Regions from separate parts of the Clostridium neuense genome, predicted to be linked through region 1. Evidence: riboswitches for the same ligand, from Rfam matches in the RefSeq annotation. Region 1 holds a riboswitch; each other region holds the start of a gene.
The links. A riboswitch is a leader RNA that binds a small molecule or an ion and turns the genes downstream of it on or off. The one in region 1 is predicted to bind cyclic di-AMP.
Positions count from the first base shown of each region.

Region 2: linked by a shared signal. The riboswitch ahead of ACJDT4_RS01845 (cell wall hydrolase) and the one ahead of ACJDT4_RS08105 (cell wall hydrolase) in region 1 are both predicted to bind cyclic di-AMP.
Region 3: linked by a shared signal. The riboswitch ahead of dapB (4-hydroxy-tetrahydrodipicolinate reductase) and the one ahead of ACJDT4_RS08105 (cell wall hydrolase) in region 1 are both predicted to bind cyclic di-AMP.

Region 1 covers NZ_JBJIAA010000006.1:36,628-47,844, forward strand. Annotated here, with positions in the region: gene ACJDT4_RS08080 (helix-turn-helix domain-containing protein) at 1-284, opposite strand, end outside; gene ACJDT4_RS08085 (MFS transporter) at 355-1,632, opposite strand; gene ACJDT4_RS08090 (tRNA threonylcarbamoyladenosine dehydratase) at 1,819-2,583, shown strand; gene ACJDT4_RS08095 (secondary thiamine-phosphate synthase enzyme YjbQ) at 2,753-3,166, opposite strand; gene ACJDT4_RS08100 (alanyl-tRNA editing protein) at 3,171-4,334, opposite strand; cyclic di-AMP (ydaO/yuaA leader) riboswitch at 4,545-4,743, shown strand; gene ACJDT4_RS08105 (cell wall hydrolase) at 4,748-5,515, shown strand; gene glgP (alpha-glucan family phosphorylase) at 5,993-7,609, shown strand; gene ACJDT4_RS08115 (NAD(P)/FAD-dependent oxidoreductase) at 7,748-8,710, opposite strand; gene ACJDT4_RS08120 (AAA family ATPase) at 8,890-11,157, shown strand.
Region 2 covers NZ_JBJIAA010000001.1:421,855-433,071, forward strand. Annotated here, with positions in the region: gene ACJDT4_RS01825 (NAD(P)/FAD-dependent oxidoreductase) at 1-234, opposite strand, end outside; gene ACJDT4_RS01830 (CdaR family protein) at 331-1,542, opposite strand; gene cdaA (diadenylate cyclase CdaA) at 1,515-2,360, opposite strand; gene ACJDT4_RS01840 (hypothetical protein) at 2,641-3,633, shown strand; cyclic di-AMP (ydaO/yuaA leader) riboswitch at 3,685-3,805, shown strand; gene ACJDT4_RS01845 (cell wall hydrolase) at 3,809-4,384, shown strand; gene ACJDT4_RS01850 (NAD(P)/FAD-dependent oxidoreductase) at 4,438-5,298, opposite strand; gene trxA (thioredoxin) at 5,314-5,631, opposite strand; gene ACJDT4_RS01860 (5' nucleotidase, NT5C type) at 5,943-6,521, opposite strand; gene ACJDT4_RS01865 (tetratricopeptide repeat protein) at 6,599-7,816, opposite strand; gene ptsP (phosphoenolpyruvate--protein phosphotransferase) at 8,050-9,678, opposite strand; gene ACJDT4_RS01875 (sigma 54-interacting transcriptional regulator) at 10,042-11,217, shown strand, end outside.
Region 3 covers NZ_JBJIAA010000002.1:109,451-120,667, reverse strand. Annotated here, with positions in the region: gene ACJDT4_RS02920 (SNF2 helicase associated domain-containing protein) at 1-1,494, shown strand, start outside; cyclic di-AMP (ydaO/yuaA leader) riboswitch at 1,736-1,867, shown strand; gene dapB (4-hydroxy-tetrahydrodipicolinate reductase) at 1,984-2,811, shown strand; gene ACJDT4_RS02910 (potassium channel family protein) at 2,906-3,652, opposite strand; gene ACJDT4_RS02905 (exonuclease SbcCD subunit D) at 3,906-5,129, shown strand; gene ACJDT4_RS02900 (AAA family ATPase) at 5,116-8,610, shown strand; gene ACJDT4_RS02895 (DNA-processing protein DprA) at 9,075-10,037, shown strand; gene queF (preQ(1) synthase) at 10,326-10,823, opposite strand; gene ACJDT4_RS02885 (QueT transporter family protein) at 10,839-11,217, opposite strand, start outside.

The sequences.
Region 1 (11,217 bases):
CCCTTAAAGTCTTGTTTAATTTCAAAGTCCTCTGCTGTTGGTTCATAGTACTTTGCTATAATACCATTTACGTCCTTAGTATAAACTAACTTTAATATATCTGCCTTCTCCATTTTCTTTATATGGTAATAAACCTTTGCCGGAACCTCATTCATACTATCTGCAATCTCCTTACAGGTTGCTGGCCTATCAAATCTTTGAAAGGCAAACAATATTTCAATTCTGTATGGATCACTATAAACTCTTATTTGATCTAATGTTGTAAGCACTTTTTCTTTTTCCATACTTTTCACTTCCTAAAAGTAATGTGATATTTCTACAATTACTTTATCATACTTTATATAATAAAAAAAGTCATGCATTCTTACATTCTTTTTCCTCTACTATATTACTGCTTTTCTGCGTAACAATATAAACTAATCCAGAAAGTAGAATAATCATTCCAGCTACAAAAACAGGAACATAAGCTTTAGTATAATCAAACATACCACCTATAATCATTTGTCCAGCTGGCATTGCAGCTGTACATAAAGTATTTAAAACTGAAGACGCTCTCCCCATAAAATCCATTGGTACTTCCCTTTGAAATATAGTCGATAATACTATATTACACACAATTATAAATGCAACCATGACAAATAATAATGTTATAATACATGCACTTATCACTGTAACATTCAAAATCATTTTATTATAGAACAAAACAAGTACCAGGCAAACACTTAAAACTATAGTTCCGCTTATGGTAACTACAATCCCAAAAATTTTAGTTTCAGGTAATTTATTTTGTATAATTCCTGATAATATAGAGCCAGCTAAAATCCCCATAGCTATCATAGACTGCATTGTACCAACTTTTGCATCAGATAATAATAAAACCTTTTTACCAATATACGTAAGCCCTGTAGAAGAAAGTGGATCAAGAGCAAAATTTATAAAAAAACCGCAAACGACAATTTTAAAAACTATTTTTTTGCTTTTTATAAAGACTAAACCTTCTTTAAAATCAACCTTAAATTGCTTAAAATCAAATTTCAAATTTTTTCGCGTATTCTTAGGTATATCAATGACTATATTAAATAATGCTGAAATAAAAAAACTAATTGAATTTATAACTATAACATAAAAAAGCCCAAAGAATCCAAATATAATTCCAGAAAAAAGCGGCCCTGCAATTTGTGGAATTGAAGTGATCGTTGAATTAATTGAATTTGCTTTTAAAAGCTTATCTTTTTCTATAATCCCTGGAAGCACTGCAGAACCAGTAAAACTATATAGCAAAGAAACTACTGTTAATGCTACAGCTGAAAAATAAATATAAGACATTGGAAGTATACCATTTACTTTATAAACAATTCCCATGGATAAAACTATAAGTCCATTTAAAATATCTAATAAAACCATCATTTTTTTTCTATCAAACCAATCTGCAAAAACTCCACAAATTGGCCCCAATATTATCTGTGGAATAACTGTAATTGCAAGAACTGATGCAAACTTAGCTGCTGAACCTGTTATCTTAAGAACATAAAGTGACATAGCAAAATCTTGAATTTGCGTCCCCATAAGAGATATTAACTTTCCAGAAATCAAACATAAAAAATTTTTGTTTTTTAATATACTGTTATTCAAATAGCCCACCTCATTAAAATAATCTTAACGTTAAAAAAAATTTAACGTTAAGATTATTTTAATGTATTATTAGTAATTTGTAAAGATTGATTAATAAAAAAATATATAAATATACTTTTTGTTGAAGTTACTTATTTTTAGTGATATTCTATATCTATAATTTTTAATGTAAGGAGCTATAAATAAATGCGTCAACATTCATTATCAAGAACAGAATTATTAATTGGAAAAGATAACTTAGAAAAACTATACAACAGCAAGGTTGTCGTTTTAGGTATAGGTGGAGTTGGAAGTTATACGGTTGAAGCGCTTACAAGATCAGGAATTGGAACTTTAACGCTTGTAGATGATGATACTGTTTGCTTAACTAATCTTAATAGACAAATTCATGCCACTTTTAAAACTATAGCTAAACCTAAAGTTGAAGTAATGAAGGAAAGAATTTTGAGTATAAATCCTCACTGCATAGTAAATACATATCAGACATTTATAACTGAAGAAAATATAAATGATATAATACCAGAAGATACTGATTATGTAATAGATGCTATAGATACTGTTTCATCAAAAATTTCGGTTATATTATGGTGCAAGGAGCATAACATAAATATAATAAGCTGTATGGGTACAGGAAATAAATTAGATCCTACTCAATTTAGAATTTCAGATATATATAAAACTAAAATTTGTCCACTTGCCAAGGTAATGCGTCATGAACTAAAGAAGAGAGGTGTGAAATCCCTTAAAGTACTTTATTCTGAGGAAATGCCTAAAAAGCCTAAGATAGGTGAAGTAATAACCTGTAAAGAAGGCTGTGTATGCACAAATGGTTCAAGAAAGTGTACTGCAAAACGTCAGATTCCAGCAAGTATATCCTTTGTGCCTCCTGTAGCAGGAATGATAATCGGAGGAGAGGTCATAAAAGACATAATAGAATACAATGATAAGTAATCATCCTACATGATGGTTTGCAAGCAGCAGAATAAGAGCATGTGCTTTGTATAGTAACCCTATAAACTCAGCTAATTTATTAAATTTTAAAATCAACAATGAGTGACAAGTTATGAATAAAGGTTAAGCATAACTTGCCACTCATTTTAAATTTTTAGCTCTATTAATTTTATTTAATATTATCGCTCGTTAATTTTACATAAACCTTTCTGTTTCTAGGTCCATCAAATTCTGTAAAATATATTCCCTGCCAGGTTCCAAGTTTAAGCTTTCCATTCTCAATAATAACTGTGCAACTTGATCCCATAAGTGAAGCTTTTATATGTGCATGAGAATTTCCCTCTGCATGCTTATAATTCCAGCTTATAGGAAAAACTTTATCTAAAGTTTGTATTATATCACTAACAACATCTGGATCTGCATTTTCATTTATAGTGATTCCTGCTGTAGTATGTGGACAGAATACAGTTAGGGTACCGCTTTGTACCTTACTTTCCTTTAATGATTTCCTAACCAAGTCAGTTATGTCTAAAAACTCTTCATTTTTATAAGTTTTTAATGAATACTCAAATAAATTATTCATATACTCATACCTTTCTTTTTAAGAATTCCACAAACCTATCTAAATCTTCTTTATTTGAAAAAGCTGCTTGTGCTCTCTTAGGACTTCCACCACCTCTACCATTGAATTCCTTTATGTTTTCCTTGAATATCTTCCCACACTGTACATTATCTATAGAATTTTGTGCAAAAATAATTCTGTTATCTTTACCTGACGTCAATATAATAACTGCTTCTTCATCTTTTAAGCAATCATATACCCCTTCTATAAAATCAAAATCCTTATCTTCATAATCCGCTGATATAAATTTAGAATGCAAAGACTTTAAAAGTTTTTCTGCCTGTATTTTTGCTTCGTTTTTCTTATATTCGGCAATCTCTTTTCTAAGATTTGCAATTTCTTCGTTTTGAGAATTTACTCTATCAACTAATTTATCTTCCTCTGTAGAAAAAGATTTTTGAAGCTTACCTATTATATCATGTTCTTTCATAATATGCTTAAGTGCTCTTTCTCCGCACTTAAAATAAACTCTTGTCATTCCCTTATATTTTTCAGTTTTTAATATCTTTACAATACCTACTTCACCTGTTCTAACAACATGAGTCCCACAACATGCACTATAATCAACATCGCCAAGCTGAACTATCCTTATCCTTCCCTCTGCCTTTATAGCCTTTCTAAGAGGAAGCTTTTGTGCTTCAGCTTTACTCATAAAATAAGTTTTTGTAGGCACATTCATATAAATATAATTATTTACTTCTTCTTCAACCTTTTGAACCATAGCCTCAGTTACTTCTTCCATATCAATATCAATCGTTATGTAATCTTCTCCCATATGAAAGCCGCAATTAACACCCTTATATAATTTAAAAAATGCTGCTGATAAAAGATGTTCTCCTGTATGCTGTTGAATGTTATCTCTCCTTCTTTGGAAATCCACTTTACATTCTGCTATTTCTCCATCAGGTTTTTTACTCATAACATGATAAATCACATCATCCTTCTCATGAACAAACTCAACTGGTATTCCATTTATAGTCCCTAAATCACAAGGCTGACCTCCACCTTCTGGATAAAATGGGGTTTTATCTAAAATAACTTCATATTTATTATTTTTCTCCACTACATCTACTATTTTTGCTTCTCCCTGGCATATATATGGGTCATCATAAAACATTTTTTCAGTCATAAAATCATCTCCAAAACTTTTTCTTTATTAATACCATTTTAGATTATTTATTTCTACTGTGCAAGAAAAAGAAAATATTCCTTCAAAATTTATCCATGTAAGGCTTTATATGTGAATACAATTAAGTTATATTTTTGTGACTTTAAAATTGTATTTACTTAATTACCATAAATACTACATAGTTTTGCTCTAAAGTATATGTTAGAATGTCAACTATACTTGCCGAATCTTCTAAATGAAGTACGGGGGATCACATTTGGGTGAATTCTTTAGAACAACATATAACAAGCTAAATAATTGACAAAAAAACTTTTAAAGCTTTTATATAGTTTAAACATATGTTCCTAAAGATAGGGTGCCTTCAACCCGAACCCGCAAGCTAACCTCGGAGGCAAAATAGAAGGAGGATACTTATGAATAAATTAAAATTTTTAGCTATTGGTGCTTTTATAGCCATAGCTGGAGCAAATTCAAACAATGTACATGCTGCAACCTACAGCGTTAAAAGTGGTGACTCACTTTACACTATAAGTAGAAGCTATAGTACAAATACAAATTACCTAATGGAATATAATAATTTAGCTGGAAGCACCATATATCCTGGACAAACTATAAAGGTTCCAGATACCGTTTACACGGTTAAAAGTGGTGACTCACTTTATCTTATATCTCAAAAATTTGGTGTAACTTTAGGTAATCTTAGATGGGCAAATAACATATGGTCAGATTACATTTATCCTGGACAAACTTTAGCTATTCCTGCTAAAAACAGTAGTTCACAGTCGCAGGTTATAGCATCACCTTATGTAATTTCATGTACTAATGCCGAAGTTGATTTACTTGCAAGACTTATAAATGCAGAAGCTGGCGGTGAGAGCTATACTGCAATGAAATCAGTAGGAGCAGTAATAGTTAATAGAGTCAAAAGCGGTACATTCCCAAATACTATTACAAAGGTTATCTATGACACTGATTCTGGATACTACCAATTCACTCCAGTTGAAAATGGCATGATAAATAATGCTGCAACCGCAAGTTCACTAAGTGCAGCAAAGGAAGCTCTTAGAGGTGCTGACCCAACAAATGGAGCACTATACTTCTATGATAATACTGCAACAAATAGTTGGCTTAGGGCAAAACCTGTATCTTTAATTTCAGGTAAATTAATATTTGCTTTTTAAGTATTGCTTTTAGAGTTTAAACTGTATTTATAAATTCTACAATTAAATCTATAGAAGTGCTTAAAGTACAGAATAAAATTCCAGAGGATTTAGCTTCCTCTGGAATTTTATTTTTATAAAGATTTTACTCTTAAACTTTAAGTTTTTAATAGTTTATTTTTAAAACAGAGCTTCCCAATATATTTTAAAAAATTTTGATAATATTTCTCTTGAAGTCATAATAAAATAATGTTATAGTATAAATGCAATCGATTGCACAATCTATACTTTATTTATGAACTTTAAACATAATAACATGGGCAAATATATAATTACATAGATCATCATAACAATTTTTTAATAAATATGACAATTTTAAAGAGGAACATTATTTTAAATGTAGAAGAAATAAACTTATAACCTATAAAATATTGTATTAAACCAAAAGTTAATTCTAACTATTAATTTATAATATTTAAGAAAGGTGTGTAACTTATTATGAATAAAACTTTACCGAAAGTAGCTTATTTTTGTATGGAATATGCAGTTGATGCTTCCATGAGAACTTACGCAGGTGGACTTGGAATATTGGCCGGAGATTACATGAAAGGTGCAAAAGATTATGAATATCCTATGGTAGGTATAGGCTTGAAATGGAAACAAGGATATAGCGATCAATATATAGATGAAAATGATAAAGCTTATGATTCTTATAAAAATTACAAATATGATTTTTTAAAGGATACTGGAGTAAAAATCAATGTTAAAATTCGACAAAGAAATGTAATATGCAAAGTATGGCTTCTTGATAAATTTGGTACAGCCCCTCTTTATCTACTGGATACTGACCTTCCTGAAAATGAAGATACTTGGATAACAGGACAACTTTATGGTTGGTTTGGAGAAGAAAGAATAGCTCAAGAAATAGTTCTTGGCATAGGTGGTATAAGGGCTTTAAGAGCTCTAGGAATTGATGTTGATGTATATCATTTTAATGAAGGTCATGCACTTTTTGCTGGATTTGAGTTAATTAAAGAAAAGATGGATTCAGGTTTATCCTTTGATGAGGCTGTAGAAAAATCAAAAGATGAAATCGTATTTACTACTCATACTCCTATAGTCCAGGGAAATGAATCACATACTATTGATAGATTAATGTATATGGGTGCAAATAATGGTTTAACCATTGAACAATTAGTATCTCTTGGAGGTTCCCCTTTTAACATGACTGTAGGAGCTCTTAGACTTTCAAGAATTTCAAATGCAGTAGCTCAGCTTCATAAAGAGACTGCAAACAAAATGTGGAAAGATGTTTCTAGAAGATCTGAAATAATAGGAATTACAAATGCTATTCATCTTCCAACTTGGGTAGATGAAAATATGATTTCTGCTGCTAAAAATGATGATAAAGACGCTTTATGGAACGAACATATGAAAAATAAAGAAGCTTTGATAGATTTTGTTTATGAAAGAAACGGAGTAAAACTGGATAAGGATGCACTTTTAATAGGTTTCTCAAGACGTGCTGCACCCTATAAGAGAAGCGATTTATTATTTACAAATAAGGATATAATTGATCCATTACTTAGAGAAGGAAAAATTCAAATAGTATTTTCAGGTAAAGCACATCCACTTGATGATATAGGTAAGGGTATAGTTGAAAACTTGGTTAAATTCTCAAGGAAATATCCAAATTCGGTTGTATTTTTACAAAATTATGATATGACAATTGGAAGAATGCTTACTCATGGTTCTGATATATGGCTTAACAACCCAAGAAGACCTCTAGAGGCCAGCGGTACCTCTGGAATGAAAGCAGCCATGAACGGCGTACTTAATGTAAGTATTCTTGATGGATGGTGGCCTGAAGCTTGCAAAGATGGTATCAACGGTTGGCAATTTGGAGATGGTGTTGAATCTGAGGACATAAAATTCATAGATGAACATGATTCAAAAGCATTATATGATGTACTAATTAATAAAGTAATCCCTACTTTTTATTCAGACAGAAATAAGTGGATTGAAATGATGAAAAATAGCATTTTATCTACTAAAGATTATTTTTCTGTTAAGAGAATGCTTGAAGAATACTACTCTAAAATGTATCAAAAATAAAAGTATGCTTGATAATAAATTCACCTAAAATAAGCTGCACAGAATTTAATGTAATCATCTGTGCAGCTTTTCCATTAAATTTTGTCCATAAAATACTATATTAATTCATGCAATCGCTTGCAGTAAATTATTATTGACTCATGCTTGCAAAATAAAACGAGCTGCATTCTTACCAGCTTTATAAGCTTCATCATAAACACTCTTTACATAATCATGCTGATGAATAACATTGCCACAAGCAAAAATTCCATCTACATTTGTTTTTAAGTTTTCATCCACATATGGTGAACCAGAAACCCTCGAAACAGAAACATTAGCCTTTATCATGAGTTCATTTTCAGGCACAAATCCCAAAGCCAAAATGAGAGTATCACACTCAATAAGTTTTTCAGTCTCTTTAATTATTTTATTATCTCCATTTAAGCTTGCTACATAAACACCTTCAATTCTTCCATTGCTCTTTATTTTTGTTATTACGTGTTTTGTAAAAAAAGGAATATTAAAATCAGCTAAACATTCTGTCTCATTCTTTTTACTCCCAATGCACTTAGTTCCCTTTTCAATTACAGCCTTAACCTTAGCTCCTTCTATAGTCATTCTTCTTGCAAGTATAAGTGCAATATCCTCGGAACCTAATATTACAACATTATTTCCAGGCATATAGCCTTCTATATTAATAAATTTTTGTGCTGTTAAAGCTGAAAATATCCCGCAACAATGTGATTTATGAAAATATATTCCACTGTTTGTTTTTTCTCTACACCCAACGGCAAATATTATAGCTTTTGCGCTAACTTCCAGTATTCCATCACTTTCATTTACAGCTGTCACGTTCATTTTATTATCTACATCAATTACTGTAGTATTAACTTTATAACTTATTTTCATATTCATAGCTTTATTTTTTAATTTATCTGCATACTCAGGTCCTGTAGTATTTTCATCCCCAAATCCATTATGTATACATTGATTTAAAACTCCACCAAGATTATCTTCCCTTTCAATTACAAGTATATTCTCTATCCCAGCTTCTCTAGCCGAAATTGCTGATGTAAGTCCAGCTGCTCCTCCACCTATAACAATCAAATCATATATAGCCATTAACACCCCTCCATACAAAACAATTCTAGCGTAACCCTATAATTTTTTCAATAATAAAATTACTTTTCTCTATATGTTAATAATATAGTTTAAGATTATTAATATACTTATTGCTTTTTTCTGGTATAATGTATATAAGCAATTTATAGTTGTAAACGTGAATATTGGAGATGATACTTATGATTAAATGTTCAGTATGCAAAAAAAATGTAGCTGTTATTTTTACAAATAAAGTTGTAAATGGAAAACAAGATTTAGTTGGCTTATGTCTTCCATGTGCTAAAAAAATGGGTATTTCGCCTCTAACCCAAATGGTTGATACAAAAGATATGAAGGAAGAAGATTTTGAAAACTTAAACGAGCAAATGAATGAAATGCTTGGAAATATAGATTTAAATAAAATTATCTCAGATGAATCAGGAAATTCTATAATGAATCTTTTTAACAATGCTGTATCAGGCGAAGTTCAAGAAGGTATTCCAGAAGAAGAAAACTTTTCACAAACCACTTCAAATAAAAAAGACTCTAAGCCAAAAAAAGCAAAAAAGAAAAAATATCTTGATGCTTATGGCACTAATCTTACAGATAAAGCCAAAAACAATAAAATTGACAGAGTAATTGGTCGCCAGCGAGAAATTGATAGAGTCATTCAAATTTTAAATAGAAGAACCAAAAATAATCCTATACTAATAGGAGAAGCTGGTGTTGGAAAAACTGCCATAGCTGAAGGTTTAGCAGTTAGAATATCTGAAAAAAAGGTTCCCGTAAGATTTTATGATACTGAAGTTTATCTTTTAGAATTAAACTCAGTAGTTGCTGGAACACAATTTAGAGGACAATTTGAAGCTAGGATGAAAGGTATTATAGATGAAGTAAAGCAATACGGAAATATAATACTTATAATAGATGAAATTCACAACCTTATAGGTGCAGGAAATGCAGAAAGTGGTTCATTAAATGCTGCAAATATTTTAAAACCATCTCTTGCTAAAGGTGAGCTTCAGGTAATTGGTGCTACAACAATTGAAGAATATAGAAAATATATAGAAAAGGATTCTGCACTTGAAAGAAGATTTCAACCTGTATTTGTAGATGAACCTTCTCCTGAAGAAACTATAGAAATACTAAAAGGAATTAAAACTTATTACGAGGACTACCATAAAGTAACAATACCAGATGACATAATTGAAGCCGCCGTAAAATTATCTGATAGATATATTTCAGACAGATTCTTACCAGACAAAGCAATTGACGTAATAGACGAAGCCGGCTCAAGAGCTAATCTAAAAAATAAAGGTCTTGTTGAACTTGAAGCGTTAAAAGAAGAATTAAAGAATATAGAACTTCAAATAGAAACTGCTTCTCAAAACAATGACTTTGAAAAAGCAGCAGAATTTAAAGTTGAACAGTGTAGAATACAAGATAAAATAAACGACTTTAAGGCCCAATATAAAAATATTACTCTTACCCTAGACGATGTTGCTTCTGTAGTAGAATCCTGGACTAAAATTCCAGTTAAAAAGATAACTGAAATAGAGGCAGAAAAGCTTTTAAATTTAGAAGAAAGACTTCATAAAAGAATAATAGGTCAAAATGAAGCCGTATCAAGTGTAGCAAAAACTATAAGACGAAATCGTTCTGGATTTAAAAAGCAAAAAAAACCTGCTTCTTTCATTTTCGTTGGTCCTACTGGTGTTGGTAAAACAGAACTTGTTAAGACCCTAGCGGAAGAATTATTTGAAAATAAAAATTCACTAATAAGAATAGATATGTCGGAATACATGGAGAAACATACCGTATCAAAGCTTATAGGAGCGCCCCCAGGATATGTTGGATATGATAACGGTGGGCAGCTTACTGAAAAGGTTAGACGTAATCCTTATTCTGTAATACTTCTAGATGAAATTGAAAAGGCTCATCCAGATGTATTTAACATACTTCTTCAAATCCTTGAAGATGGTAGACTTACTGATAGTCAGGGACGTACAGTACATTTTGAAAATACAGTTATAATAATGACTTCAAATGCCGGAACAAGTTTAAAATCAAATGGCATAGGCTTTTCAAGAGATAATTATGTTTCCCTTGCAAATAGGGTTGATGATGTTTTAAAGGAAACCTTCAGACCAGAATTTTTAAATAGAATAGATGAAACTATAATTTTTACAGAATTAAATAAAACAGAGTTAAAACAGATTATAGATTTAATGCTCAAAGAAGTTCTAAGAGAAGGAAAAGAAAAGAATATTGATATAGAAGTCTCTGACGACGTAAAAGACTTTATATTAGAAAAAGGTTATGACAAAAAATATGGCGCACGCCCACTCAGAAGAACTATACAAAAATATATAGAAGATGAACTTGCTGAACTTTATTTAAAAGGTGAGTTTAAGGATGTAAGACATATAAAAATATCTATGAAAGATGGAAAAATTGATTTTGAATAAAAAATAATAGGGTGCTTTATACCCCCTATTATTTTTGTTAAATTATATTGTTTTTATAAG
Region 2 (11,217 bases), on a different contig from region 1:
GATTACATCTCTATCATGTATTTTCTTTAATATTTTATCTTCATTTTCGCAGTTAACTTCCACTGTGTAATTAAATTTTATTGCATCCTTACGCCTTGCATCTATAGATTCCCTAAGTATCTTTAGGCGTTTGATATCCTTCTCTGAAATTTTAAGCTTTTTGGCTGCCTTTCTATTTACAGCTTCAATTTCTTCATCTATATCTATGTTTATATTGCTTATTCTTAAACTCAACCTTTATGCTCCTCTCTTAAAAACTACATATAAGTTTCAAACTGAATGAAATATAGAGTAAAGTTATAGTAATTTTCTACAACTCTACTCTTGGCTCTATTTCTTACTTATAGTAACAGTAACCTTATCTGGAGTTTGTGATACTTTTTTTACCCCCTCCGGCAGTGTTATATTTACCGGCAAATCATGTGTACCTTCCTTTAAGTTACTTAAATCTACAACTGCTTTTACTGAATCACTACTAATATTAGTTCCTCCAGAGACAACTACTGTTATGGTAGAAGGTTTTATTTCAGCCTTCAAGCTTTGATCTAGATTAGTCGAACCTATATTTACACTAAGCGTTGTATTCGTATTTGTCGGATTATTAGCAGCTTGTTCTGTTGTTATCTTTATAGTTACCGTACTGCTTCCTACAAGTCGTACATTTTTAGGGACATTTAATTTAGCCTTTACTTCTGTATCCCCTGTTATGCTGCTTAAATCAACCTCTTCTGTATCTATACTATTTATATCTGCAAGTTCGCTTTCACTTCCTATTACATCTACATAGTTTTGCTCAGGATAAACAGATTTTATACTTATTTTCGATGAAGGCTGCCCTTTAGTCTTTACATTTACAGCCACACTTTTAGCTTTTCTTATAGGTACACTGACATTTATGGTGCCAGGCTGTACCTTAACATCACTTATAAGATTCCCCTTAGCATCAACTGGCTGAGGTACAACCTTAAGCTCCGCATCACTGGTTAAATTGCTTACATTTACATTAACCTCTACATGATCTACTAACTGTATATTTTTTGCCGGACCACTTACAGTTACATTTCTTGGATTAACGGTAGCATCTGATGAGTAAAGCCCTATTTGAGGTCTGCCTTGTATGTTTGTAGTTACAGGAACAGTTTTTTGTGTGTACTCATCTAAATTAATATCAACCCATAAACTATCTGTCTGCACCACATTTATATTATCAGGATATTTTTCAATTTTTACAGGTATTCTGTTATCACCCTTCTTTAAAGCATAAGAGCTTAAATCTGCAACTAATTTAAAATCACTGGCCTTAACTGAATATACATCCATTGCATTGCCTTTTATTGTTAGATTTATATTAAAGTTTTGATTTGGTGAAAGGACAAGATTATTTTGTTTGAGCAAATCCTGATTCAAAACTTGTACCGTAACATTTTTAATCTTATATGTTTTTATAGGATTTTCATAATTATTTATATAAAGCCATAGACAAAAAGAAGCTATTAAACAGGCTATTCTTATAACTATTTGTTTTTTCCCGCTTTTCTCCATCTTTTCACCTTCTCCTTTAAAGCCGTTTTTCTGCTATATCTAATCCTTATTATCCTCATTAATATAGCTTTTAATTTTTCCTTACTATAATCTCTAGTTAATTTCCCATTTATAGCAAGAGATATGTTTCCAGTTTCCTCAGATACTATTATTACAAGTCCATCTGAGTTTTCCGATATGCCAATTCCTGCTCTATGTCTTGTTCCAAGCTTTTTATTTAAATCATTATTTGAAGTAAGTGGTAAAAAACATCCCGCTGCTGCTATTCTGCCATTTCTTATTATAGTAGCTCCATCATGTAAAGGTGTATTTACAACAAATATATTTTCTAAAAGTGCCGCCGAAACTATTGCATCTATCTTTGTTCCTGTACTTATTATATCCTCTAATCCAGTTTTTTGCTCTATTATAATAAGTGCTCCAGTTTTTTGTTCTGATAGGTTCCCAACACTGTTTACAATTTCATTTATTATCTTTTCATATTCTGCTTCATTTTCAAGTATATGATTTTCATTAAAAGCACTTCTGCCTAATTGTTCAAGTGCTCTCCTTATCTCAGGCTGAAATATAATGATTATAGAAAGAACACCTATTGTTATTGTTCTTTGCAATATCCAATTTAACATTGTAAGGTGCAAAAAATCGCTTATTGGAATTAAAAGTATAATTAAAAGTATTCCTTTTAAAAGCTGTACTGCTCTTGTTTCTTTTATAAGCATGTAACCTTTATAAAAAATGTATGATACCACGATAATATCCAGCACAGACCAAATTGTCATTCCTTTGATTGCGCTGTTTGCAATATGCATAAACTCCATATTTTCACCTCCTGTTCTTAATTTTTTTAACTTAATTGTAAAAAACATGATTGAACAAGCCTTAAAAAGTTCAGTAAATTCATATATATAATTATACACTACGTAAAGTTATTATAGTATAGCGAAATTATTATTTAAAATACCTTTTACAATTTTGCATTACCTTTTTCATATAATTCACAATCTTTTCCATAAAGTGTAATGCAAAAATTTATTCTTCATATAATCTTACTATAGGAGAATGTAAAAAATATAGATAAGCATTTAGGGAGGAATTATTATGAATATCAAGTCCATAAAACCAAAAACTCTTTTGTACATACTGCCTATCCTTGCAATAGTATTCTTAACAATTTTTATAGTTTATAGTCTATTTAATGTAAATAAGTATACCTCTAGTGAAAAAGCAATAGAAGGGATAACAAAGGAAATAACAAAGTTAAATGAGGCATCCTCAAACTTAAATTCAAAGGAACTAGATTCAAAGCAAACCGGAAAAGATATAGGAAAAATATCAGCTTCATTAACTGCAGAAGCTAATAAATTATCCAAGCTAAGCATAAATGATAAATATAAAATGGTAGTTTCCGATTTAAAGAACGGAATTAAAAACAACATTTTATTGTACAAGCAGCTTCAGTCCTGTGTAAACAATCCAGATGCTCCAGATATAGATACTGCAATGACATCACTTAATACTTACAGAGATTTATCCACAAAATATTATTCTAAAATTACAATAAACAATAAAAAGTTTTCTCTTCCCTCTGCTACTTTAAAATTTATAGATGCCTTTCAAACTTACTTTAGCGTAAGAAAAAGAACAAAAATTGATAAAAGCTTCCAAGCCTCAATGAGTAGTGATTTTGATATCACTATGGATAATGTGTGTGATCAATTTAAGCTTATAATGACCGATTTTTCTGACTATGCTACTAAGGCGAGAAAAAAGATAATAAGTTATGATTATGCTTTTGATAAAATAAGTAAAAACGATGCTGAATTTGTAAATTTAAAAAATAATTTTCAAAACATATCTGTTCCTTCAGGTAGACTTGAATCCTATAAAGCTTTTAACTTAGTTTTAAATGATTATATTTCTTATATGAATTATTTTACTTCTGCATTAAACTATGAGGCAAACTTAAAAGACAATGATTCGGCTTCCTATAAAGTAAATGATATATATAGTCAGTCTAAAGATGCTTTTAAAAAAGTTGATACAGACTATAAAAACTTTGAAAAAAAATACATTTCAGAAAAAAACAAATAAATTTTCTTTATTTTATTTTAACTCATGAATTATTTTTATGTTTTTGTGCATAATATCAATAGCCTAAGTTTAACAAAAACGGGGAAACCAAGTTTTGGGGTGAATCACATTTATGTGTAGGTTATGCCTTTACCGAACCCGTCAGCTAACCTCGTAAATAAAAGGAGGAAATTTAATGAAAAAAACTTTTTGGGCTATTGTTGTATTTATTCTTGTGGGAAGTTTTATATTTTCAAATCCCGTAAAAGCATTTTCACCAATTAAGGAGGGTTCAAAAGAGTATAAACTTTTACAATTTAAAAACAATACTAATGCAAAAAATTTGTATGATGAAAAGGTTGATGCAGTACAGGTTTTTAACTTTAACGGTCAATCAATTTACATTACAAATAAAGATGTAGACTTAATGGCTAAAGTTGTATACGCTGAAAGCTGCTCTGAACCTTATGAAGGTAAAGTTGCAGTTGCATCTGTAATTTTAAACAGACTTCAAAATCCGGAGTTTCCAAAATCGGTTACAGATGTTGTTAAACAAAAGTATGCTTTTTCCTGCGTCAAGGATGGAGACATTCCAGTAACACCAACCAAAGAATGTTACTCCGCAGTATTTGATGCTTTATCAGGAAAAGATCCTACTCCAAAAGCAATTTACTTCTATAACCCACAGTTATCAACATCCTCATGGATGAATAATATAAAAAAGTATAATGTAAAAATTATAGGCAAACATGTATTTTTTGTAGTACCTTAAAATACATTAAAGAGTAGTGTTTAGAAGTTCATTCTTAACTCTACTCTTTAATTTTACTCTCTATTCTGGTTTAAATATTCTACTGCATTAAGCGCAGCAACTTGACCTTCACCAGCTGCCTTCATATATTGATAAGGCCTTCCAGTGCAATCTCCTGCCGCATAACATCCTTGAATGTTAGTTTCCATTTTTCTGTTAACCTTAATATGCTTATCTTCCATTTCAAGTCCTGGGACAAGTTGTTCCGGAGGAGCACTATCCTTTAATACAAAAACTCCATCAGTAGCTATCTCTGTAGATCTCAAAATTAGCTTTTCAACTTTATTCTGTCCTATAATTTCAACAGGAGAATCCTTTACAAGCTCTATATTTGAGTTAAGCTGATATTCATCCTTATACATAGGAACATAATATACTTTAGATGCAATTTCACTTACATAGTTAGCTTCACTTTCAGCTTCCTTATTATAGCCTATTATTGCAACAATTTTTTCTTTATAAAGTGGTGCATCACACGTAGCACAGTATCCTACACCTCTTCCAAGAAGTATATCCTCTCCCTTTACTGGTTTTGTATGTTCCATTCCAAGGGCAAGAATTACTGTTTTGGCTTCATAGTTCTCCTTACTTGTCATAATTGAGAAATACTCACCCATAGCGTATATGTTATTGACTTTTTCCGCATTTATAGCTATATCCATTTTATCTATATGCTCTTTAAATTTATTTTTAAGTTCAGTACCTGGTAATCCAAAAAAGCCTAAGTAGTTATTAATTTTAGGTGCTAAAACTAAGCTCTTACTTAAATTATCATTTCCAAAAACTATCGTCTTCTTATTTCTAATTTTTGCATTAATGGCAGCTTCTAATCCTGCTGGTCCACTGCCAATAATAGCTATATCGTACCTATCCATATTGCTATACCAAATTTATATGTGTTTTTCTATTTCACTTATTATTGATTGCTTTGGTCTAAAACCAACAAGTGTATCTACAGGATTTCCGTTTTTAAAGATCATAACTGTTGGTATACTTGCAATTCCAAATTTACTTGCTGTATTTGGATTATCATCTACATTTACTTTTACAAACTTAGCTTTTTCGCTTAATTCTTCAGATGTTTCATCTATAACTGGTCCAAGCATTTTGCAAGGTCCACACCATGGGGCCCAAAAATCAACTACTACTAATTTTTCTGGTTCAGATACTTCACTTTCAAAATTTAAATCTCCTATTTCTTTTACCATAATTTATTCCTCCTTATATACCCCCATAGGGTATGCTCTTATTTATATATTTTACCACTTAATAGTACAAAGTCAATAATTTTTTCCTTAGAGGTTTAACTTATGCTTTTATTATACGGTACAAAGTTAAAGTTATACATGCATCACAAAAAAATTTAATGCACAATTCACAACTAATGAGGATTTTCCTCCATTTCACTACAAAAAATTTTTAAATATAATTTTTGCAGTGTTAACGTAGAAAAATACCTCTTAATTATGCTTTGTGCATTTTATTTTTAAATATATCATATTGCTTTTCACCACAGAAGTTAAATTGCATTTTCAGCCAAAATTAAATTGTTAACTGCATCTTCAATATCAATCCAATCATAAACTCGTATTATATTGTGATGTGATATTTTTCTATTATATGTTGTATCTATCAAAAACACTTTAAACCCTGCATTTGAAAGTTCCTCTGCATTATAAGGATTATCTTCAATAAAGACATCACATTTGAGTTCCTTAGCCTTTTTTACCTTATGATGTGTTCCTAATACAAATAATCTATCAAATTTAATATTTTTTCTATTTAAATAGGAAAAAGTGAGCATTTCAAGAGACTTCTCTCTAGCTGTTACAAAGAATACATTGTTGCTTAAATAAAACTTGTTTATTACATCCCTTGCTTTAAATCTTAATACATCTTTACTGTGATATTTAAATTTGTATTTTTCATAAAATTCATCATAATCACTTTGTGAAATTCCAATAACTTTTGAATACTCATATTGTGTAAAATCTTCATGCCTAACTATTTTATTAAAATGTTCAGCAGTTTTATCAAGCCAGTAATATGGATTGGTCAAGGTTCCATCAATATCAATACAAATATTTAAATTTTTCATATACAACTCTCCTTGTACAAAATTATATTTATATTGATATTATATTATTCTTATATTAAAGCCTCATTAACTTAATGTTAATTTGAAATTATGTTTTTTATTATAGAATTATTGTATATGGAATTTGGATAGCTATTTACAAGATTGCTTGCATAATTCTTAGCCTTTCCCTTATCTATATCTTTATAAATAACAGCAAGCTCATATAAAACAGTTTCTTCATAGCTCCCCGTTTTATAATTCGAATCATACAGTGTATAATATTTTATTGCGTTTTCTATATCACCTGAATTTTTATATGAAGTAGCCATAAAATATATTATATCCTTGTATAAATAATTGCTGCTTCCATAAGCATATGCTTTTAAAAAGTACTTTTCTGCATTTGCATAATCGCTTTTCTTAGCGTAACTACTTGCTGTTCCATAAAAATATGCTACTCCATCATTTTTAAGAATTTCTAAAGCTTTGTTAAGTATAACCTTGTCATTTATCCTAACATCTTTATCTTTAAAATTTTCTTCATAATAATATATTTTTTCATAGTCCTTATTGTTTATTGCATTCTGAAGTTCTGCCTCATCAAACTTAATTTGAGTTTTTACTTCCTTCTTTACTACCTTTTTGTTTTCTTTTTTAACAACCACTTTCTTTGGCTTTTTTAAAGAAACCTTAGGGGTATTTCTTAAATGTCTATTGTATATGTATATACTTCCTAAAACAATTAAAACTACTAACAAGGCTGCAGCTGCTGGTTTAAATAAAAGCCTAAAATTAAAATTTTTCTTTATAGCTCCAATATCCTCTAAATTTCTTTTGGTCTCAAGAGCCTTTTCATTTGTCTTATCTAGTTTTAATACCTTTTCCAAATACCTATTAGCTTTATCATAATCTCCCTGCTTCACAGCACATATGGCAATATTGTTACTTACATTTATAGAATTATAATCACTATTTTCACATCTCTTAAGCAATTCTACAGCTTCATTTATCTTCAATTTTTCTATACATTTTAAAGCTTTTAAAAAATATTGAAATAGCCTTTCATCGTTATCAATCCCTTGAAGATATTTTTCTGCTGCTTTATCTTTATTAACCTTCCAGTTAAGCTGCCATATTTTTTTAGCTTCCTTTAAATCTCCTTTAAGATAAAAGATTAGACCTTTAAGATCCATGGCCGCTTTATTCCGTGCATCCTCAGCTATACTTTTTTCACATACTTCAACTGCCTTATCAATTTTTCCACTTTCAAAAAGTGATAATGCTTTTTTATAAAGTTTATTAGACTTATTCATGTAATCACCCTTGTTCTATGTATAAATTTCACAAAAGATATTTCCCTATGTATTGTTATCGCCACTTTTTCAGTTTACTTCACAATTATACTTTATATTTTTGAAAGTGTCATCTAAAGGTCTTCTATATTTAAAGCTTTTATTGTATTCTAGTAAAAAAATTGGAGCAAACAATATGATTATTGCCTACTCCATTTATATATATATATATTTAGTAATATAATGCAATCATTTTAAGCTTTCATTATTAATTCTTTTGCAGTAAGAATAGATGAAGCACTCATTGAGAACTCATCAAGTCCATATTCAACAAGAGTTGGTATTGCCTTTTCATCTCCAGCCATTTCTCCGCACATTCCACACCATTTTCCTTCTTTATGTGCTGATTCTATAGTCATCTTTATTAACTTTAGAACTGCAGGATGCATTGGATTGTATAAATATGATACTTTTTCATTCATTCTGTCTGCTGCAAGTGTATATTGAATCAAATCATTAGTTCCAATACTAAAGAAATCAACATGCTTTGCAAGTTCTTCTGAATTTACTGCTGCTGCAGGTATTTCAACCATTATTCCTGTTTCAAGGTTTTCATTAAATGATTTTCCTTCTTTAGTAAGCTCATTCATACACTCTTTTAAAACTTCTTTTGCTTCAAGGAATTCCTCAAGTGAAGAAATCATTGGGAACATTATCTTTAAGTTTCCATAAACTGATGCTCTTAAAAGTGCTCTTAATTGAACTTTAAATATATCTTTTCTTCCAAGGCAAAGTCTTATTGCTCTAAAGCCAAGGAATGGATTCATTTCTTCTGGAAGTGGAAGGTATGGTAATTTCTTATCTCCACCTATATCAAGAGTTCTTATAACAACAGGCCTTTTACCCATTTTTTCTACAACATGCTTATATGCTTCAAATTGTTCGTCTTCTGTAGGCATTGATTCTCTATCCATATAAAGAAACTCTGTTCTAAATAATCCTACACCGTCTCCACCGTTTGCTAAAACAGCTTCTACATCTTTAGCCTTTCCTATGTTTCCACAAACCTCTACTCTTTTACCTGCTTTTGTTGTTGTTTCTATACTTATAAGCTTTTTAAGCTCTTCTTGCTTCTTTTCAAATTCTTCTTTTCTAGCAGTGTATTCACTTAAAGTTTTTTCATCTGGATTTATTATAGCTTCTCCTTCAATTCCATCAACTATAACTGTATCTCCATTTTTAACTGAAGAAACTATATCCTTTAAACCAACTATAGCTGGTATTTCTAAAGTTCTAGCCATTATAGCGCTGTGAGAAGTTCTACCGCCTATATTAGTTAAGAATGCAACAACCTTATCTTTGTCAAGCTGTGCAGTGTCTGAAGGTGTCAAATCATTTGCAACCACAATAGTTCCCTTTTCTATATCAGAAAGATCTCCAGAACCATTACCAGTTAAATTGTTAAGTATTCTTCCTCCAACATCCTTTATGTCAGCAACTCTTTCTTTAATATATTCATCTTCTATTCCAGCAAATATAGTCATAAAATTATCGATTACATCGCTTAACGCTTTTTCAGCATTTATTTTTTTATCTTCTATCATAGACTTTGCTTGACCTGCAAATTCAGGATCATCTAGAAGCATTATGTGGCTTTCAAATACTGCCGCTTTATCAGCACCTAAATCCTTTTCTGCTTTTTCTTTTATTTTAATAAGCTGTTTTCTTGAATCTTCTACAGCAGTTTCAAATCTTGCTTTTTCTTCCTCTATATTAGATATTGCTTTTTCAACTATTTCAACTTCTTTATCAGCCTTTATAAAAACATGTCCTATAGCATAACCCTTTGAGGCAGCTATTCCTTTTTTTATATTATTGGGCATTATAAAATTCCTCCTTAGATAGATAGTGTTTCACCTCTTTATATAAGCAAAAACTATGCCAAACTTATTTTAAATTACTTTTGTTAATTTGTTTTTTACACATTAAACCTACATTTAACATGAATAAAAAAATATTCACTTTATTTTATTATTATTATATACAATTTGAATTTAAATATTATAAAATAAATACTTGATAATTTTTATCAATGTTTAAGCTTAAAATATACTTCATTTATATTTTTTCCAAAATATTTGTGGATATGTGCTATTTATAGTAGTAAAATATAATTGATAAAAATTATCATGTTTTTTAAAGCAAGCTGATAATTTTTATCACAAAATGTAAAGGGTGATTAAATCGTGTTTAAAAATTGTGTCTCAGTAAATATAAAAAATGGAATTCATACTAGAATTGCAGCTATGATTGTTCACAAAGCTTCTTTGATTAAAGAAAAATTCAATATCAATCTGTATATACGAAAAATGAGCTCCAACGAACCAATTGCCATAAGCATGCTAGCACTTGTTTCACTAAAAATTCAAGAAAATGAACTTGTAGAGTTATCTTGTTTTGAAGACACAAAAAATGGTGAAAGAGCTGTTCTTGAATTGAGTAACTATATTACCATTGAGTTAAGTGATAAAAACAGTGCATTTTCAAACATAGATGCTATAATACAAGAAAATGTTATAGCCAATGAACAAATTCTCGAGAATTTACCTGTTGGCGTTGTAGTCGTTGATTCAAATTCTAACATCACTTATATGAACCATTATGCATTAAAATATATAAACAAAGACATAAATGATGTGCTTGGATTTCCTATACAAGATATAGTTCCAAATTCAGAGCTTCCTTTAGTCATGAAGACAAGAAGCAAAGAAATAGGTAAAATATATCATATAAAAAATAATATAATTATTTCAAATAGTTCACCTATAATATCAAACAATAACTTACTTGGTTCTGTGTCAGTTTTTCAGGATATGTCCGAGCTTATAGGTCTCAAGGAATTAAACGAAAAATTTAAAAAAATACTTGAAACCTCACATGATTTAATATGCTTTGTGGATGAGCATAGAAAGATAAGCTATATAAATCCTGCATACAAAACAAGTTTTCATATTACCGAAAAAGATATCATAGGAAAAGATTTAATGGAAATTTCTCCAAATGGCTGCAGAATGAAAGTATTTAATTCTAAAAAACCAATGGAAGATATGCTTGTTAGCAAAAATGATGTAAATATAATGTGCACCGTAGAACCTATTTTTATTGATAATTATTTTAAAGGAGTCATTTCTATATCTAAAACTGTAGATCAAATAAAGGATATAGCAAAAAAGCTTGAACAATCTGAGGAAGAGTTAAGTTATTATAAAAGTGAACTTATAAGACATACGAAATTAAGCGGTTCCTTTGATAATATTATAGGCAGCAGCAGTTCTCTTAAAGACACTTTAATTACTGCCGCAAAAGCATCAAATTCAACCTCTACGGTATTAATAAGAGGAGAAAGTGGAACTGGTAAAGAA
Region 3 (11,217 bases), on a different contig from region 1:
GAAGAAAATAAAATTAGGTATATTAAAGGTAAAGGTGAACTTAAAAAAATAAGAGATAAGCTCAAAAATATAGACGAATTGACTTTTAAAGTTCCTAAAAATTTAAAGGGCAGCTTAAGAAAATATCAAGAAGTTGGATTTAACTGGTTTAAAACTCTTGATTATCTTGGCTTTGGAGGAATACTAGGAGATGAAATGGGACTTGGAAAAACCTTTCAAACTATCGCCTTTTTGCTGTCTAACTTAGGAAAAAAGTCTTTGATCGTAGTCCCAACCTCCCTTGTATACAACTGGAAGCAGGAATTTGAAACCTTTGCACCGGATATGAAGGTTGCAACAGTAAACGGCAGCAAAGGGGAAAGAGAAGAGATACTTAAAAATATAAAAATTTACGATGCAGTTATAACCACTTACAATCTTTTAAAGCGTGACTTAAATTTATACAGCAGCATTGAATTTGACTACTGCATAATTGATGAAGCACAGTATATAAAAAATCCGCATTCACAAAATGCATTAACGGTTAAAAAGGTAAAATCCCAAAATAGATTTGCCCTGTCTGGAACTCCAATAGAAAATTCTGTTATGGAGCTTTGGTCTATATTTGATTTTTTGATGCCAGGATATTTATATGATGAAAAAAGATTCAGCGTCAGATACTACAAAAAGCTTAAAGAAGAACCAGAGGTCATTGAGGATTTAAATAGGCTCATAAAGCCATTTATATTAAGAAGAAAGAAAAAGGACGTTGTAAAAGAGCTTCCAGATAAAATAGAAAAGATAATGACAGTTGATATGGATGATAAGCAGAAGAAGGTTTATGCTACTTATGCCAAGCATGCAGTTAATTTAATTGAAAAGAAGGTTAAGGAAGAAGAATTTAAAAGCAGCAAGATAGAAATACTTGCTTATATAACAAAGCTTAGAGAAATTTGCCTTGACCCATCTGTTGTTATGGAAAATTATACAGGAACAAGTGCTAAAATTGAAGCACTCACGGAACTTCTACTTCACAGCATAGATGAAGGACACAGAGTGCTTATATTTTCACAGTTTACCTCTGTTCTTAAGAATATAGCTAAAAGAATAAAAGTAGAAAATCTTGATTACAGCTATCTCGATGGAAGTGTGCCATCAGAGAAGAGAATGGAAATGGTTAAAGCCTTTAATTCTGGGCAAAATTCTGTTTTTTTAATAAGCTTAAAAGCTGGGGGAACTGGACTTAACTTAACCTCTGCGGATGTAGTTGTGCATTTTGACCCTTGGTGGAATCCAGCTGTAGAAGATCAGGCAACAGATAGAGCACATAGGATAGGGCAAAAGAACGTAGTTGAAGTTATAAAATTAATTGCAAAGGGCACTATTGAAGAGAAAATTGTAATTTTGCAAAAGGAAAAGAAAAAGCTCGCAGAAAGCCTTTTAGGAGATGAGCTTTCTAATGGAGAGAACCTTTCAAGTTTAAATGAGGAAGAGATTTTGAAGTTGTTTAGATAATCATGTGATAAACTTATTTCACATTTATTGTACTACAGTGAATGCGAAGTAATAGTGCATAAGTAACAAGTTTAAAAAGCATTATTGCTTTGTATTATTTGCTGTATTTCTTATGTTTAATTAATTGTTTATTTGTGCAAATTATCTTAATATTCACAAATTAGAAACACATATATATTGACATACATATGTTGAAATGATATGCTTTTTTATAGATAATGGAAATTATTGTGAAAAATGAATAATTATAACGCTGAATTGTTTAAGCGGGAGAACCAAATTAGGGGTGAATCTTATCAAAATATGGTAAGTAGGGTTAATCTTTTCTACCCGAATCCGACAGCTAATCTCGTAAGCGTTGAAGGGAGGTTTTTGTATGTACAAAAATAAGACCATGTTCTTTTGCTGTACATGCAGTTAATAAGTTGTGGATACTTCTCTACAGCTTATTTTTATTAACATAATTATTATTTTAAAGGAGGAATTTTTATGATAAAAGTATGCTTGATTGGCATTGGAAAAACAGGAAAAGAAGTTGCACGCATGATAATGGAACAAGAAAATATGGAGCTTGTAGCAGCCATATGTAGTTTAGGAAGCTTAAAAAAACACAAAGATTTAGGACAATTAACAGGAAATGAAAAAATTGGAGTTAAAGTGGAAAGTGCAGATGATTTGGAAAATGTAATTTTAAAAACTAAACCAGATGTTGTAATAGATTTTTCTACTCCTAAAGCAACATTGGAAAATTTGGATATAGTGTCAAAAATGAAGGTTAATATGGTTATTGGTACTACAGGATTTTCAGAATTGGAGATAAAGAAGATAGAAAAAGTGGCTTCAATTAATAATACAGGAATAGTCTATGCTCCCAATATAACTCGAGGTGTAAATGTACTTATGATTCTAACAAAGCTAGCAACTATTTTATTGAATAACTATGATTTTCAAATTTCTGAAATTCACTATAAAAATAAAAAAGATATTCCGTCTGGTACAGCTATAAAAATAGCTAAGGAAATAGAAAACGGTTTAAATTATACAGGAAAAAATATTTCTGATAAAAATATACCTATAAATTCAGTTCGTGCTGGAGGCATAGTTGGAAAACATGAGGTGTTAATCGCTGGAGAATATGATAAACTTGTAATTTCTCATGAATCGTTTTCAAGAAAAGTTTTTGCATCAGGTGCACTTTATGCAGCTGATTTTATTAAAGATAAGTTAGGTTTTTATGAAATGAATGATGTTTTAAATTTATCAAAGGTTATAAAAGATTTATATATGGGCAATGATGAAGCAGCATTAGAAATGTAGTGTGATTTTAAAACTACAAAAAGCGTACGCAAATTTGTGTGCGTTTTTCATTTGTATGATTTTGTAATGAATATATTTAAATTAGAAGAAAAATCTATTTAAGTGATTTTAGAACTTTACATATATTGTCAACATCCTTATCACTTAATTTATCAAAATTGTCCAATTCTTCTTTAATGTTTTCTATAACTTGATACTTATAACTTTTGTTTCTATTTTTGGATAGGAAATAAGTTGATATTGTACCTGTAAGCATACTCAAAAAACCTATTCCAGTAATCATTAAAAATCCAGCAATAAGTTTTCCAGAAGTGGTTGAAGGAGATAAATCACCGTAGCCAACGGTAGTTATAGTTACAAAGCTTAACCAAAGAGCGTTACCAAGTGGTATCCCTTCAGACAAATGCATGCCTATTGTTCCTAAAAATAAAACAAAAATTGTTATAAAAATTATGTAACCAAAATTATTTGTTTTAATAAAGCTGTTTATATGAGATCTAAATTTTGCAAAAAAAACTATTGATCTAAAAATTTTAAGTATCTTAAAAATATCAGCGATTCTAAATGCTTGAAATATAGCCCCCAAAGGGATAATAGCTACTAAATCAATTATATTTTCTTTGAAAAATTTCTTTTTATTTTTGGAAAAATAGAGTCTTATAAAATAATCTAAAGCAAATATTATGAGAACTAAGTTATCTATCATATTAAAGCAGTAAACAATTTCTTTTGATAATTTTATAGAATAATCGAGTATAAGTATTACTGCCACAATAATTGATAAGAAAGCCATAGCTGTTTCATAAATTATAGTTAAATGTTTTTTATCCATAATGCCCATCAAAAACCACCCCTAGTAATATATATCGTAACATTTTTTTAAATATTTGTGTTAAAATGATGGTAAGAAAATAGAAAAATTACATACAAGCCTTAAATTAGGCTGAAATGTTTTTAGTAACATTTAATTTTTTTGAAGAGTACAGTGAAGGTTAATTTTCTGTTGACGCTTATTTATAAAGATGACTTAAAAATTAAAAAATAGCTAACATAAAATTTTCAGGAATTATTAAAAATAAAGGGAGCTGATTTTATTGAGAATACTCCACACTTCTGACTGGCACCTTGGTAAAAATTTAGAAGGGTGCAGTCGTATGGATGAGCAGGAAGCTTTTCTTAAGGATTTTGTTGAAATTGTACAGGAAAATAATATAGATATGGTGGTTATTGCAGGAGATATTTATGATAATTCAAACCCTCCTGCAAGAGCGGAGAAAATGTTTTATGATACACTAAAAAAAATATCAGCAAGTGGTGAAAGGACAACCCTTGTTATAGCTGGCAATCATGATAATCCAGAGAGACTTGTTGCAGCAGGGCCTCTTGCAAGAGATCATGGAATTATAATGGTTGGTACTCCAAAATCTGTAGTTTCTACTGGTGAGTATGGAAACTCAAGGGTTTTAGAAGCAGGAGAAGGATTTATTGAGATACAAATAAAAGATGAAAAGGCTGTAATTTTAACAGTGCCATATCCAAGTGAAAAGAGATTAAATGAGGTTTTGTACGGTGAAATGGATGAGGAAGAAGAAAAAGCTAAAACCTATGGAGATAGAATAAAGACGTTATTTGATAGGCTTGGTTCGAGATTTAAAGATGATACTATAAATCTTGTAGTGTCACATCTTTTTACTATGGGCAGCGAAGAAGCAGGCTCAGAGAGAAATGTTCAACTTGGTGGAAGTTTTATTGTAGATGGAGGTTGCTTTCCAGAAAAGGCGCAGTATATTGCACTTGGACATGTACATAAACCTCAGTTAGTACCAGGGACAAGTAAAAGGGCTAGGTATTCTGGTTCGCCGCTTCAATACAACAAGAAGGAAATTAATTTTAAAAAGAAATGTTTTATTGTGGATGTAAAAGCTCATGAAGAGTGCAAAATTGAAGAAGTTGAATTTAAAGTTTATAAACCAATAGAAGTTTGGAAGTGTGAAAGCATAGAGGCAGCCATTGAAAAGTGCGAAGAAAATAAGGATAAGGACTGCTGGGTATATCTTGAGATAACAACGGATAGGTACATAGGAGAAGATGAAATAAAAAAAATGAAAAGCGCTAAAAAGGATATACTTGAAATCATGCCTAAAATTGTAGGAAAAGATGATGAAAAGTTTGATGTAAACAGTTTTTCGGAAAAGTCCTTTAAAGACATATTTAAAGAATTTTATTTAAAAGAAAGAAAAGTTGAGCCACAGGAAGAGGTGGTGGATTTGCTTTTATCCATTGTATCTGATAAGGAGGGGGAAAATGAAGCCAATTAGACTTAAAATAAAAGGATTAAATAGTTTTATAGAAACTCAAGAAATTGATTTTGAAAAGCTTACTAAGAGAGGACTTTTTGGTATATTTGGACCTACTGGAAGTGGAAAATCCTCAATTTTAGATGGAATCACCCTTGCACTTTATGGGGAAGTGGCAAGAAAAAGTTCAAATTATATGAACACTAATTGCAGCAGTTTAAATGTAAGCTATGAGTTTCAAATATCAGGCAGTGAAGTGAAAAGGTATTTAGTAGACAGAGAATTTAGAAGAGATAACAGAACGGGAAGTGTAAGAAGCAAGTCTGCAAAAATAGTGGATATAACGGATGGAGCTGAAAACATACTTGAAGAGGGCGCAAAGCTTGTAACTGAAAAATGTGAGGAGATAATAGGGCTTAAGCTGGAGGATTTTACAAGAACTGTAGTGCTGCCGCAGGGAAAATTCAGCGAGTTTTTAAAACTAGAGGGAAAAGACAGAAGAAACATGCTTGAAAGGTTATTCAATCTTCAAAAGTATGGTGATGAACTATCATATAAGCTTTTATCAAAAATAAAAGAGGAAAGACAAAAATCAAATATACTTGAGGGACAGCTTAAAGGTTATGAGGATATAAGCGAAGAAAAGCTTGAGGAAGTTAATAAAAATCTTTTAGAAAGTAAAGAAAACTGTGAAGTTTATAAAAAGGAACTTAAGGCTGCGGAAGAAAAGTTTAATGAAGCTAAGGAATTGTGGCAGCTTCAAGATGAATTTAAGGTTAGTGCTTTAAAACAGGAAGAGCTTAAAAAGAAAGAACCAGAAATTGAGGAAAAACAAATTAAGGTTATTAAAGGCGAGAGTGCACTTAAGGTAAAACCTTACATTGATAGTTATGAGAAGACTATTCAGGATATAAAAAATTCAAACATTAAACTTGAAAGTTTAAAAAATAGAATAATAGCTATAAAAGAAAATAAGCAAAAAATAAGTGAAAGCTTTAATTACATAAGTGAAAAAAAGGATAGGGAATTACCAGAATTAAGCGTAAAAAAGCAGAAGGTTATTGATGCCATAGCCGAAAAAAACATATTGGATAGATTATTAAATGAAAAAATCGTCTTGGAAAATGAAGCTAAGAGTCTTGAAGTAGCAGCACAAAAGACAGAAAAGGATATTGATGACAATAAAGCTGCTATGGATAAAACAGCTAGTACTATTGGCAGAGGAGAAAAAAAGCTAGAGGAATTAAAGATTTCAGAGGACTACAAGAAAAAGGTTAATGAAGGCATAGTTATTTTAAATGATTATAAAAATAGTTTTAAGAGAAAAAGTAGTTTGGTTAAGGACATTGAAACTGTTAAGCTTACTATAGAAGCTTCAAATAAAAAATCTGAAATTTTATCTAAAGGCATTAAAGAAAAGGATGAAGCTTTAAATGTTATAAAAGCTAAGTTAGAAAAGATAAATGAAAATTGCCCGGGAAATCAAGATACACTTTTAAACCTTCAAAAGAAGCTAGCAGATGCAAAAGATAAGTGGGGCAAGTATGAGGAGTATACTAAAGCTCTAACTAGATGTAATGAAAATATAAATTTGTCTAAAGAAAAGTGCGTCAAATTCGATGTGGAAAAAGAAATTATAAAAAATAATATAAAAGAAATTGAAGAATATGTACGTAAAATTGAAACTGAAAATTTAGCACAAACTTTAAGAAAAAATTTAATTGAGGGTGAGCCTTGTCCTGTATGCGGAGCTGTCCATCATATTACGGAAAATATAGAGATTGTTGATTTAGATAAGCTTGAAGAATTTAAGAGTAATTTAGAAAAGAGTAAGTTAAAATATGAAAACTTAAATTCGGAGATTATAAATCTTCAGGCTAATACTAAACTTGAAGAAAATAATTTAGAAGAATATAAAAACAAAATTAATTTACTAGGAGAGGAATTTAAAGCTTATTCAATATCTGAGCTTGAAAGTGAATTTGAAAAATTAAAAGCCAACTTAGAAAAATTCAATACAGAAAAAACAGAACTTGAAGGCAAATTAAATTCATTAAATGAGGAAAAGAATTCCTTTGAAATTGAGTACAGCAAAGAAGTGACCATTAAAAGTCAAAGTGATGTTCAATTAGAAAAATTAAAGTGTGAACTTGAAACAGTAAGTAAAGAGGTAGAGGAAATTCAAACAAAACTTCAGCTTTTAAAGGATGAGCTTAATATTGAGGATTTTAATGAGAAAAATAAAGAAATTCTTGAGAAAGAAAATGAAAGAGCAAAGGTTGAAGATGTCTTAAAGAAGCTTAGAAATAATCTTAATTTGATGCAGGAAAAAAAGGAACTCTTAAATGAGAATCTAGGAAAGCTAAAAGAAAAATTAAGTGAAAATAAAACCGCTGTTTTGGAAAGAAATAAAAATATAGAAGAAAAACAGACAAGTATAATAAGCAAGGTTGGAAATGAAACAAACCTAGAAGGACTTCAGGTACAAGTAGCTGAACAAATAAAGTCAATAACTGAAAATTATAAGGCTGTAGAAAAGCAAAAAAATGAAATAGAGCAGCAGTATAATGAATGTAATAATGATATAGTATCTGTCCAAAGCAACATTACAAATTTAACAGGTAGAAGTTTAAATGACAAAGAAAATCTTGATAAAGTGCTTGCAGAGGAAGAATTCAAAGATGTACTTGAGGTTAAGAATAGCCTTATTGTAAAAACTGATATTGAAAAGCTTAAATTGGAAATTGATGAATATAAGAATTCTATTTTAAAGTTATCAGGTGCTTTGGAAAATCTAAAAAGTAAGATAAACGGAAGAAATTTAACAGAGGAAGCTTGGCTTGAAATACAAGGTGCAAGGCTTGAAAAAGAAAATAAGTTAAAAGAGTTTGAAGCTGCTGCGGTTAAACTTGAAGAGGAAGTTAAAAGGATAAATGAAAAGCTGACAGAATTAAAGGAGCTTGTCAAAAAAAGGCAGGAGCTTGACCACAAATTAAGCCTTTTAGATGATCTTGAAAAGCTATTTAAAGGAAAGAAGTTTGTTGAGTTTGTGGCTGCAAATCAGCTTAAATATATATCAATAGAAGCAGGCAAGAGGCTTGAGGAAATTACCTCTGGAAACTACGGCTTAGAAGTTGATGACAACGGAAAGTTCTTAATAAGAGATTATAAAAACGGTGGAGCGGAAAGAGATGCATCTACGTTATCTGGCGGCGAGACCTTTGTAACTTCACTAGCCTTAGCTTTAGCACTGTCTGCTCAAATACAGCTTAAAGGAACTGCACCACTAGAACTATTTTTCCTTGATGAAGGGTTTGGAACTCTTGATGATAACTTACTTGAGGTTGTAATGGATTCTTTGGAGAAAATTCACAATGACAAGCTGTCTATAGGTTTGATAAGTCATCTTGAAACAATAAAAGAGAGAATGCCAGTAAAGCTTATTGTAAGCCCGGCTGAAGCAGGAATGGGAGGAAGTAAGGTTAGGATAGAGACAAACTAAATTGGAAACAATTTTTATAACAATAGTATAAATGTATTGTAAAAATACAACAACAATAATAATATTATTATAAGCAATGAATAAGACAATTTTAATTTTTTAAAATAAAAACAGGATGCTTATAGTACCCTGCAATATACAATTCAGTTGCTATAGTCAACTGGTAAAGCTAATTCAATAAAAAATAGCCCTGACCAATGCAAGCGGTGGGCTATTTTTTTATATTTTTAATTAGTACGATAACTAAGTTTATTAATACTACCAAAAAAGATAGAGCAGTAAAAAATAACATATGAGGAGTATTATGCATTGAAATTGGAAAAGATATTTGAGTACTAAAGATAAAATACCTTGAAACTTGAAATTTATTTGTACCAAAATGCCGGCTTCTGGGCATTTTGGTGCACATGAATTTCAATAGTTGAAGCATTTTATCTATATTAATACCAAAAGGAAGATATATTATGTATGAAGAATATATTTTAACATTATTGCAGCTTCCCAGTGTGGGCAAAAGAACTGTTAGTAAAATTTTATCATATACAAATTACATACCAACTAATATAGAAGAAATAAGAGAAGTATTTGAAAAGTCTAAATGGCACATGAAAAAATTAAAAATACCTGAATCTTATGAAGTTTATAAGGCTATGGAATCAGCATATACAATTAAAAAGCAGTGCAAAGAAAGAGATATAAAAATAATAACAACTTTAAATAAAGGCTTTCCAGAAAAGTTAAAAGTAATTAAAAATCCACCGGTGATTTTATTTTACAAGGGTAATTTTGAATGCATAAAGGAAGATAAAGCAGTAGCTATTATAGGCAACAGGATGCCTACAGGGCATGGAAGAAAAGTAGCAGAAAAGCTTGGATATATATTTGGAAAAGAAGGCTTTGTAATAGTTACAGGTCTGGCATTAGGGTGTGACGAATATGCCCATATAGGAGGTTTAAAGGCTAAAGGTAGAAATGCAGCAGCATTACCTTGCAGCTTAGATAATATTTATCCGAAGCAAAACAAGAAGCTTGCACAAGAGATATTAAATAATGATGGATGCCTTATAAGTGAATATACTTTAGGCACAGAACCTTTTAAAGGGAGCTTTATAGAAAGAGATAGACTTCAAAGCGCTTTAAGCAAGGTAGTAATAGTAGTGGAAACTAAAGAGAATGGTGGCACTATGCACACAGCAAATTTTGCATTAGAACAAAATAAAAAACTTTATTGCTATGTACCTCCAAAACAGTATTTGGAGACTACGCAAACAGAGGGCAATAGGAATCTGCTGATTTACAAAAAAGCCTTTCCACTTAGGAATGAAGAAGATATTGAAGATATAAAAAAGGTAACTAAGGATAATACTATTCAAATTAATAGAACTGATATTTTAGAGAAAGCACAACAAATTAGTATCCAGTTTTAAAGCTACAGATATAAATAGTTATATATAATTTAATATTATTACTTAATTAAAGATGAAAGCGGCAAAAATCTTACAACTTAATACTGACTTTATTTTTAGGATATGATTTATAATAATTTAATGGAGTGCAAAGGTTCACACCTAAAATTCCGTAGGTACGGAGGAATTTTTTCCTTGTACCACCGTGGGAGCGAAGTGACAATGCTGAAGGAACAGTTTAAAAAAATCCTAATAAATCTTTTGAGCCTTAGATTTATAGAGTTTTTTTAACGCGACGAAGCATTGTTATTAGCGATTGTCAATCTTTTCAGGGTACATATCATGATAAAACAGTCTCTTTTCCGCCATCTTTTCCCACTTAGTGCCTTCCATACCATAATTAGCATAAGGGTCAATGGAAATTCCACCTCTAGGTTTAAATTTTCCTTGAACTTCTATATATCTAGGGTTCATAAGTTTAATTAAATCCTTCATTATTATGTTTACACAGTCTTCGTGAAAATCTCCGTGGTTTCTAAAGCTGAATAGATAAAGCTTTAATGATTTACTTTCAACCATTATTTTATCAGGAACATAGGATATATAAATATCACCAAAATCAGGCTGACCTGTTATTGGACACAAAGTTGTAAATTCAGGACAATTGAATTTTACAAAATAGTCATTGTCAGGATGTTTGTTCACAAAAGTCTCCAATATTTCTGGTGCATAATTGTAATTGTATTTTGTACCTTGGTTTCCAAGAAGGGTTATTCCCTCTTTTTCTTTTTCATTTCTACCTTCCATATAAAAATCTCCTATCTATTTAAGTTTTGTTTTGAGCTGCTTTAATAAAATAACTCCTAAAATTGCTGGTATAATTTGACCAATACATAAGCTTACTGCAAGCACTGTATAAGGAATGTTAAGTGTAAAGGAAAGCCAAATTGGAACTAAAAGACCAGGTCCTAAAATTATAGGAATTACTATAAACCAATCATTCATTTTTAATTTTTTAATAGCATATACAATGCTGCTGGTTATTATACCAACAAGACAGCCACCAACTATATCGTAAATTCCCATACCGCCCATAATGGTATTAGATATTAGGTTTGCGATTCCTAGTGGAATTATTAAAAATGGTGCCATAGCACTAAGTGAGTACATAGATGTAGCTAATCTTATTTGATATTGACCA